DNA from 2 places in the Rhodococcus sp. 7Tela_A2 genome. Region 1 is predicted to be linked to the other one. Evidence: predicted binding sites of a transcription regulator. Region 1 holds the regulator's gene; the other holds the start of a gene.
What was found. Region 1 encodes HspR, which represses chaperone genes until heat shock. Its sites were predicted from a motif close to ANNTGAGTNNNNNNNACTCANNT; they were not measured.

Region 2: a site for HspR is predicted at 1,835-1,857, ahead of clpB (ATP-dependent chaperone ClpB). Genes of this name have one in related genera too.

Annotation. Positions count from the first base shown of each region.
Region 1 is NZ_JAXION010000041.1:5,322-10,197, reverse strand. It holds gene TVH25_RS10035 (LLM class flavin-dependent oxidoreductase) at 1-441, shown strand, start outside; gene TVH25_RS10030 (hypothetical protein) at 543-1,001, shown strand; gene TVH25_RS10025 (heat shock protein transcriptional repressor HspR) at 1,113-1,520, opposite strand; gene dnaJ (molecular chaperone DnaJ) at 1,520-2,692, opposite strand; gene grpE (nucleotide exchange factor GrpE) at 2,724-3,395, opposite strand; gene dnaK (molecular chaperone DnaK) at 3,392-4,876, opposite strand, start outside.
Region 2 is NZ_JAXION010000087.1:1,539-6,414, reverse strand. It holds gene clpB (ATP-dependent chaperone ClpB) at 1-1,749, opposite strand, end outside; gene TVH25_RS15630 (FAD-binding oxidoreductase) at 1,974-3,134, shown strand; gene TVH25_RS15625 (hypothetical protein) at 3,176-3,652, opposite strand; gene TVH25_RS15620 (AMP-binding protein) at 3,804-4,876, opposite strand, start outside.

The sequences.
Region 1 (4,876 bases):
GCGTTCGCGTCGCATTTCGCGCCGCAGGCTCTCGAGGAGGCAGTCACGCTGTACCGCCGCGAGTACCAGCCGTCCGAGCAGCACCCGGAGCCGTACGTCATCGCCGGTGTAGGTGTCATTGCCGCGGATACCGCCGACGAAGCGGCAGCGATGTTCGAAGCCACCAAGCGTTCACGCGTCGTGCAGATGGTCGGGCGTGGGCGCACGTTCACCGAGGAGGAGATCGATCTGCTCCTCGACTCCCCCGCCGGCTACCAGGTCCTCACGATGCTGAAGAACACCGCGGTGGGCACCCCGGCCGAGGTGCGCGACTACCTCGACCGCTTTACCGAGCGCGCGCAGGCCGACGAACTGATCGTCGTGTCGTCGGCTCCCGGACGCGACGCGTGGTTGCGGTCGCTGGAACTCGTCGCCCAGGTCAGCGATCTCGTCCCGGCCTGACAGCAGGTCCCGGACGTCTCTTACCCTTGCTCCGTACTCGTGGGTACACTTTGCCGGCCGTCCCGAACCGGCGGCCTCGACTCGTCGACCGCAGGAGCACCATGAAGTACCGCACCCGCGTATGTGCCGCCGTCGCCCTGACTGCGGCGGCCACCCTCACTGCTCCCGCAGCGGCGAGCAGCGAGACCCTTCCCGCAGACGCGCCGACCATCACGCTGACGGTCACCAACGACACCGACGCGCCCATGGTGCTCGGCGCGGCGACCATTCCCTACGGGCAGTGGGTGAACGAACCGGCGAGCGTCGTCCCGGCGCACACAACGGAAGTCGTGACCGCGGGAAGTGCCGATCGACGCGGATTCGGCATGCAGGTCACCTACACGATGCCGGGCGAGGCCACCGCCGTGCTCATGGCCAGTAACCACGGCACGGGGATCGCCAATGCCGACGGCACGCGGATCGACGGCGCCAACAGGCATGCGTACACCGCTGCCGCGCAGGTCGATGCCGGCTTTCCGTTCATGAACGTCACGTACACGATCGGTCGGGGCAGTTCCTGACACCGCGGTTCCCGACACCGCTGCTACCGGGCGTCGCACGCCCCTGAAAAGCGAAACTGAAAAGCGAAACCCCCGCGCCCTGTCGGACGTGGGGGTTTGTGCTGTTGTGCGTCAGGATTCGCGCGCGTGCCTCGGCTTCCACACGACCAGCGCGTTGGTGCGCGGCACGGGCACCAGATCACGCCGTGCGGAGCGCAACTGCGCGACCTCGGTGGACAGTTCCGCGACCCGCTGCTGCAGTGCCTCGACGTGGTTGGTCAACTCGATGATCCGTTTGATCCCGGCGAGGTTGACACCTTCGTCCTGGGAAAGCCGCTGCACCTCACGGAGCAGTTCGACGTCGCGCGGCGAATAACGCCGTCCGCCACCGCTGGTGCGGTGCGGGGTAACCAGTCCCAGCCGGTCGTAGTTACGCAGTGTCTGGGCGTGCATCCCGGCGAGTTCTGCGGCGACCGAGATGACATAGACACGCGCATCGGGATCCGGCGGGAGATTCCGGGGAGTTCCCGTATCGCTCATCACGCACCTGCCCATCCTTCACGCGGGTCGAATCCGCCGGCCTCTTCGGCACGAAGATAATCGCGCAGCGCTTCCGTCGCCTGTTCGTCGAGCTTCTGCGGGATGGCGACCTTGACGGTCACGAGCAGATCTCCCGCACCGCCCCCGCGCTTGGGGACGCCGCGGCCACGCACCCGCAGAACCCGGCCGTCGGCCGTGCCCGCCGGGATCTTGAGACCGACCCGGCCGTCGAGCGTGGGAACCGACACGGTGCTGCCGAGCACGAGTTCTCCGTAGCTGACCGGCAATACGAGTGTCAGGTTGTCGCCGTCCCGGCCGAACACGCGGTCGGGCCGGACGTGCACGACGACGAAGAGGTCGCCCGACGGCGCACCCCGCAGGCCGGCCTCGCCTTGCCCGGCGAGGCGGATGCGGGAACCGTCCTTGATGCCCGGAGGTACGCGCACGGTGATGGTGCGGGTGCGCTCCTGGACGCCGCTGCCGCGGCAGTCACGGCACGGGCTGTCGATGATCGAGCCCGAACCGCGGCATTCGTCGCACGGCTCGGAGAATCCGAAGGCGCCCTGGTTGCGGGAGACGATCCCGCTTCCGTTGCACTGCGGGCACACCCGCGGGCTGGTGCCCGGCTCGGCGCCGCTGCCGTGGCAGGTGGTGCACGGCGCGGGACTGGTCAGACGCAACGGAACGGTGACGCCTTGCACGGCGTCACGGAAGTCGAGGGTCGTCTCGGTCTCGATGTCGCCGCCGCGGCGTGGCCGCGAGCGGTTCGCACCGCCCCCGGGTGTCGCACCGCGGTTGAAGAGCCCTCCGAAGAGGTCGCCCAATCCACCGTCGCCGGCCCCGCCGCCCCCGAAGAGGTCACCGAGGTCGAATGTGGTGCTGCCCCCGGAGAATCCGCCTCCGCTGGGCTGGAAGCCGCCGCCATAACCTCCGGACGCGAACATCCGGCGGGTCTCGTCGTATTCCTTGCGCTTGGCCGGGTCGGACAGCACGGCGTTCGCCTCGCTGACCGACTTGAACCGCTCCTCGGCCGCGGCATCGCCGGGGTTGGCATCGGGATGCAGATCCCGAGCCAACTTGCGGTAGGCCTTCTTGATGTCTTCTTGCGAAGCGTCGGACGAGACGCCCAGGTCCTTGTAGAAGTCCTTTTCGATCCACTCCCGCTGGCTCACCGGGCGTCTCCTCCTCTCGCTCTTGTTGTTCTTACTCTGTGCCGGCGCTGTCGGACGGCGATTGCTCCGGCGTGTCCGCCGGATCGCCGTCGGTGACAGTCACCATCGCATGCCGCAGAATCCGGTCGCCGACGCGGTAACCCTTGCGCAGGATCGTGCCCAGCACCGGGTTGCTGCCGTCGCCTTCCATCTGGACCGCTTCGTGCAGTTCCGGATCGAACACGTCGCCCTCGTCGCCGAAGCCGACGAGGCCGAGTCCGGTCAGAATGCGGGTGAGCTTGTCGCTCACCGCCTTCAGCGGTCCGGATTCGAGGTCGCCGTGGGCACGGGCCCGATCCAGATCGTCGACGACGTCGAGGAACTGCGCCACCACCGAGGCCTTCGCGGACTCGCCGATGGCGGCCTTCTCGCGTTCGGCCCGGCGACGGTAGTTGGTGTACTCCGCGGAGACGCGCTGCAGATCCGCGGTACGTTCCGCGAGTTCCGCTTCGGTGGAGACGATCTCCTCGACGCGGACCTCCTCGCCGTCCCCGTTCTCGACGACGCCCTCGTTCACGGTGCCCTCGTTTTCTACGGTGCCCTCGGCAGGGGCACCGGTGCCCTCACTCGACTCGGCCGCGTCCCGTACCTCGAAGGTCTCGGGATCGATGCGACGCTTGTCGGTGACGGTCACCGGTTCCTGCTCGGGCTTACCCGACGTCACTTCTTCTCCGAATCGGTCGGCTCGTCGACGACCTCGGCGTCGACGACATCGTCTGCGCCTGCCGCAGCACCGTCGCCGGCAGCTGCGCCGTCGGCTCCGCCCTGCGACTCGTAGATGGCCTGGCCGAGAGCCTGCGACTCGGTCGCGAGCTTCTCGACGGCGGACTTCACCGCGGCGATGTCGCTACCGGCCAGAGCGTCCTTGGCATCCTTGACGGCTGCCTCGACCTTCTCCTTGACGTCGGCCGGCACCTTGTCCTCGTTGTCCTTGATGAACTTCTCGGTCTGGTGCACGAGCGACTCGGCCTGGTTGCGGACCTCGGCTTCTTCGCGACGGGCGCGGTCTTCCTCGGCGTGCGCCTCGGCGTCCTTCACCATCCGGTCGATCTCCTCCTGGGACAGGCCGGAGCCTTCCTGGATCTTGATCGTGTTCTCCTTGCCGGTGCCCTTGTCGCGGGCGGTGACGTGCACGATGCCGTTGGCGTCGATGTCGAAGGTGACCTCGATCTGCGGGACGCCGCGCGGAGCCGGGGCGATACCGCCGAGCTCGAACGAGCCGAGCAGCTTGTTGTGCGCCGCGATCTCACGCTCACCCTGGAACACCTGGATCTGCACGGACGGCTGGTTGTCGTCGGCCGTGGTGAAGGTCTCCGAACGCTTCGTCGGAATCGTGGTGTTGCGCTCGATGAGCTTGGTCATCACGCCACCCTTGGTCTCGATACCGAGGGACAGCGGGGTGACGTCGAGCAGCAGCACGTCCTTGACCTCGCCCTTGAGGACGCCGGCCTGCAGTGCCGCACCCACGGCGACGACCTCGTCGGGGTTGACGCCCTTGTTGGGCTCCTGACCACCGGTGAGTTCGCGCACGAGATCGGTGACGGCGGGCATACGGGTCGAGCCACCGACGAGGACCACGTGGTCGATGTCGCCGACCGAGATCCCTGCGTCCTTGACGACCTGCTGGAACGGAGCGCGGGTGCGCTCGAGGAGGTCGCCGGTGATCTTCTGGAACTCGGAGCGGGAGAGCTGCTCGTCGAGGAACAGCGGGTTCTTGTCCGCGTCGACCGTGATGTAGGGCAGGTTGATCGACGTCGACTGCGAACTCGACAGCTCGATCTTCGCCTTCTCCGCAGCCTCACGCAGACGCTGCAGGGCCATCTTGTCCTTGGTCAGGTCGACGCCGTGCTGTGCCTTGAACTTGTCGACGAGCCAGTTGACGATGCGTTCGTCCCAGTCGTCGCCACCGAGGTGGTTGTCACCGGAGGTCGCGCGGACCTCGACGACACCGTCACCGATTTCGAGGAGCGAGACGTCGAACGTGCCGCCACCGAGGTCGAAGACCAGGATGGTCTGTTCCTTGCTGCCCTTGTCGAGGCCGTATGCGAGGGCAGCAGCGGTGGGCTCGTTGACGATGCGCAGGACGTTGAGGCCGGCGATGGTGCCGGCTTCCTTCGTCGCCTGACGCTGCGCGTCGTTGAAGTA
Region 2 (4,876 bases), on a different contig from region 1:
CGACTGCACCGCCCGGTCCTGTCCCACGACACGCTTGCCGAGTTCGTCCTCCATCCGGAGGAGCTTCGCGGTCTCGCCCTCGAGCATGCGTCCGGCGGGGATACCGGTCCATGCGGCGACGACATCGGCGACGTCGTCGGGCCCGACTTCCTCCTTGAGCATCACGTCGTCACCGGTTGCGGTCCCCGACGCGGCAGCGGCTGCCTCGAGCTGCTTCTCCAGTTCGGGGATGCGGCCGTACCGCAGTTCGGCAACCTTGCCCAGGTCGCCGTCGCGCTCTGCCCGTTCCTCCTCGCCGCGCAGCGCTTCGAGCTGCTCCTTGACCTGGCGTACGGAGTCGATCGCGGTCTTCTCGTTCTGCCAGCGCGTGGTGAGCTGGTTCAGCCGTTCCCGTTCGTCCGCGAGTTCGGCGCGCAGCTTTTCGAGGCGGTCCTTGGAGGCGGCGTCGGTTTCCTTCTCCAGCGCCATCTCCTCGATCTCGAGGCGACGGACGATCCGTTCGACCGTGTCGATCTCCTCGGGACGCGAGTCGATCTCCATGCGCAGGCGCGACGCTGCCTCGTCGACGAGGTCGATGGCCTTGTCGGGAAGGAACCGCGAGGTGATGTACCGGTCCGAGAGCGTCGCCGCGGCAACGAGAGCAGAGTCGGTGATGCGCACACCGTGGTGCACTTCGTACCGCTCCTTGAGGCCACGCAGGATGCCGACGGTGTCTTCGACGCTCGGCTCCCCCACGAAGACCTGCTGGAAACGCCGCTCGAGGGCGGCGTCCTTCTCGATGTACTTGCGGTACTCCTCGAGGGTGGTCGCACCGACGAGGCGGAGTTCACCACGCGCGAGCATCGGCTTGATCATGTTGCCCGCGTCCATCGCGGACTCACCGGTCGCACCGGCACCGACGATGGTGTGCAGTTCGTCGATGAAGGTGATGATCTCGCCGGCGGAGTCCTTGATCTCGTCGAGAACGGCCTTGAGACGCTCTTCGAACTCGCCGCGGTACTTCGCGCCGGCCACCATCGCGCCGAGGTCCAGGGCGACGACGGTCTTGCCGCGCAGCGATTCGGGCACGTCGCCCGCGACGACGCGCTGGGCGAGCCCTTCGACGATCGCGGTCTTGCCGACGCCGGGTTCACCGATGAGCACCGGGTTGTTCTTGGTGCGGCGCGAGAGCACCTGCACCACGCGGCGAATCTCGTTGTCGCGGCCGATGACCGGGTCGAGCTTTCCCTCGCGAGCACGTGCCGTGAGGTCGGTCGAGTACTTCTCGAGTGCCTGGTAGGTGGCTTCCGGGTCCGCGTTGGTCACCCGGCGGTTTCCGCGCACGGCTGTGAAGGCATCCCGCAGGGCCGTGGGCGTCGCACCCTGACCAACGAGAAGCTTGGCGACGTCGGAGTCACCACTGGCGAGACCGACGAGAACGTGCTCCGTGGAGACGAATTCGTCGGTGAGCTCGGTCGCGAGCTTCTGCGCCGCGGAGAGCGCTGCGATCGCTTCGCGACCGAGCTGGGGTGTGGTGGTCGCCCCGGTGGTCTGCGGTAGTGCACCGACGAGCCGTTCGGCTTCGCTCCGCACTGCGGCGGGGTTCACGCCCACCGCTTCGAGGAGCGGAGCGGCGATGCCGTCGGGCTGGTCGAGCAGGGCCACCAGAAGATGTGCCGGCCGGATGTCCGGGTTGCCCGCGGTGGACGCCGCCTGGAGAGCGGCCGTCAATGCGGCCTGAGTCTTGGTCGTCGGGTTGAACGAATCCACCGCACGCCCCTTTCACTTCGAAAACTGCTGATTCCTATACCTGCGGACCGGTGTCCACGAGGTTCGCTATGCACAACGGATACAAGATTGAGTTTGTTCCGCTCAAGTTTCTTGCGGCTGTGATTCACACCATAGCCACAGATCGGGGCGCACGGTGTAGCCGACCGCTCCGTGACCGACTACAGTGACGGCGTCCAGCAGGCGCAGTACGTGGGAGGATGGCGTTGGAGACTTTCGCCATCGCGCGAGTGCAATTGAGCTTCGCGTCGATCGCGGCCACCCCCACCGGCCCTGAACGGTTCGCGTCGGCGTTCTACACCACCCTCTGGTCCGAGTCGACCGGCATTCGCGAACTGTTCCCGGCGGGCATGGAGAGCATGCGGCATCGGTTCACGACCGCGATCGGATGGGTCGTCAACCGGCTGACCGACTTCGGTGCCGTCGAAGCCTTCCTCGGACAGCTCGCACGCGACCACCGAAAGTACGGCGTCAAGCCGGAACACTTCCGCTCGGCGGGCTACGCGCTGCTCTTCGCGATCCGTGAATGCACCCCGATCATCCTGTGGACCGCCACTCTGGAACGGACCTGGGCCGAGGTGATCGGCCGGCTCGTGGAAACGATGGCCGTCGCTGCGGCCACCGACGATCTGCCCGCGGTCTGGGGCGCGACGGTCGTCGGCCACGAGCGAGTCCTTCCCGACGTGGCGATCATCCGCCTCGAGACCGACACACCGATCCCGCACTACGCCGGGCAGTACATGAGCGTGCAGATCCCCCAGCGACCCCACATGTGGCGCTACCTGTCGGCCGCCATTCCGCCGAACCCGCACGGGCAGGTCGAATTCCACGTGCGGCGCGTCTCCTCCGGCTGGGTCAGTCCCGCGCTCGTCAACGAGGTGCGCGTCGGTGACCGCTGGCTGATCGGACCGCCGCTCGGTGGCCTGCGCGTCGATCGCGACAGCGGCCAGGACGTGCTCATGATCGCGTCGGGCACCGGCCTGGCACCGCTCCGCGCGCAGATCATGGAGATGGCGATGCGCGGCACCAATCCGCGAGTGCACCTGTTCTACGGCGGCAAGTACCCGTGCGACCTCTACGACCTCGAGACGCTGTGGCAGATCGCGATGACCAACCCGTGGCTCACGGTGGTTCCCGTCGTGGAGGAGAGGGAGAACCCTTGGTGGCACCCGGTTCCCGTACGGGAAACGCCCAAGGGCCTCCACCGCACGATGTACGGCAAGCTCGGGAAGGTCGTCGGGCAGTTCGGATCGTGGGCCGACCGCCAGATTCAGATCTCCGGCTCACCGTCGATGATCCGGACCACCATCTACGCGCTCTCCGCGGCGGGCACGCCGCGCCAGAACATCAGCTTCGATCCGCTGTAAACCCGCCGCGTCTGTCACCACCGCGCCTGCAAGCACTGCGGTCAGGCGCGTTGCGCGGCAACCGCACGGGCGAACTCCGGATGCGCCTGCGACACCACGAGTTCCGAACCGCAGTCCGCGAGAGTCACACCGAGCGCCGCCCGGCGCGGTTCGATGACGCGCAGTGCAACATAGATGGGCAGGAACGACAGCCCGAAGACGCTGAGCAACACGAACCCGTACACCTTCGGCGCGCCCTGCACGAGCGCGAACACCAACGCCAGGAAGACGATCCCGAGGACCGTACAGGTTGCGGCGGCGGCAATCTGCCAGCGCACGCGGACGGCGACGCACTGCGAGCACGTCGGCCACTCCACGGCAGCGACCTGCACGGTGTACGCGGCTTCGAGGGCCGAGCCGATACGACCGGACTTCCCCTGGGGGCGCACCGCATCCGACGAGACGGTGACACGCACGCGGTCGACCTCGGGTTCGCCGTGGCGGGCACAGATCGGCGGCACCGGCTCGACCGGCCTCATCGCCCCGCTACCCCGCGTATTCACCGTCCCTGTCCCCGGATACTCGACGGCCAATCGCACCTCGACCCGCTGGGGTCCCCCGTTTGCCATGCGACGGAGTATGTCAGGCAGCGATCGAGCAGGGAAGCCGGCCGTTCCGGCGCCGGCAGATCTAGCGGTACGACGCGCGGAGCGTCTTCTTGTCGAGCTTGCCGAGGGGCGTGAGCGGCAGCGAATCGAGAAAGTCCACGGACTTGGGAGCGTGCACGGATCCCTTGGCCGCACGGACCTTCTCGATCAGTTCTTCCGCGGTCACGGTCTGGCCGTCACGCAGCACGACGCATGCCTTGACCGCCTCACCCCACTTCTGGTCGGGCACACCGACGACCGCCACCGAGGCGACGGCGGGGTGGGACGAGATCGCGTCCTCGATCTCCCGGGGGAACACGTTGAAGCCGCCGGTGACGATCATGTCCTTCTTGCGGTCGACGATGGTGAGGAAGCCGTGCTTGTCGGCACGCGCGACATCGCCCGTGTGCAGCCACCCACCGCGCAGCGCTTCTGCCGTCTCGTCGGGCTTCTTCCAGTACCCCTTCATGACGAGCGGGCCGCGCACGCAGATCTCGCCGAGTTCCCCTTGTGGCACTTCGCGCAGGTCGTCGTCGAGCAGGCGTACGTCGAGCCATGGCACCGGACGTCCGCACGAGGCGAGTCGTTCCGGATCGTCGGCGAGGTGTTCCTCTTTGCGCAGCACCGAGATCGTCATGCCGCACTCGGACTGCCCGTAGAACTGGAAGAACACCTGCCCGAGGCGCTCGATCCCTTCCTGGAGCCGGGCGGGTGACATCGCCGACGCGCCGTAGAAGAGCGTGTCGAGGCTCGACAGGTCGCGCGCGTCGAAGTCGGGGTGGTCGAGCAGCAGATAGATCATCGTGGGTACGAGCATCGTGGCGTTGATGCGGTGCTTCTCGATGGTCTCGAGGACGAGGCCGGGTTCGAAGTACGGCAGCACGTAGAGGCAGCCGCCGCGCAGCAGCGTCGGCACGAAGAACGCGGCGCCGGCGTGGGACAGCGGGGTGCAGATCAGAAAGCGCGGCTGGTCGGGCCACTGCCACTCCGCCATCTGGATCTGGTTGAGCGCCGCGCCGGACCGGAACGACCCCATCACGCCCTTCGGCTTTCCGGTGGTTCCCCCGGTGTAGACCATCGACGACGTGTCCTCGGCCGACACCGGAGCAGCCACGA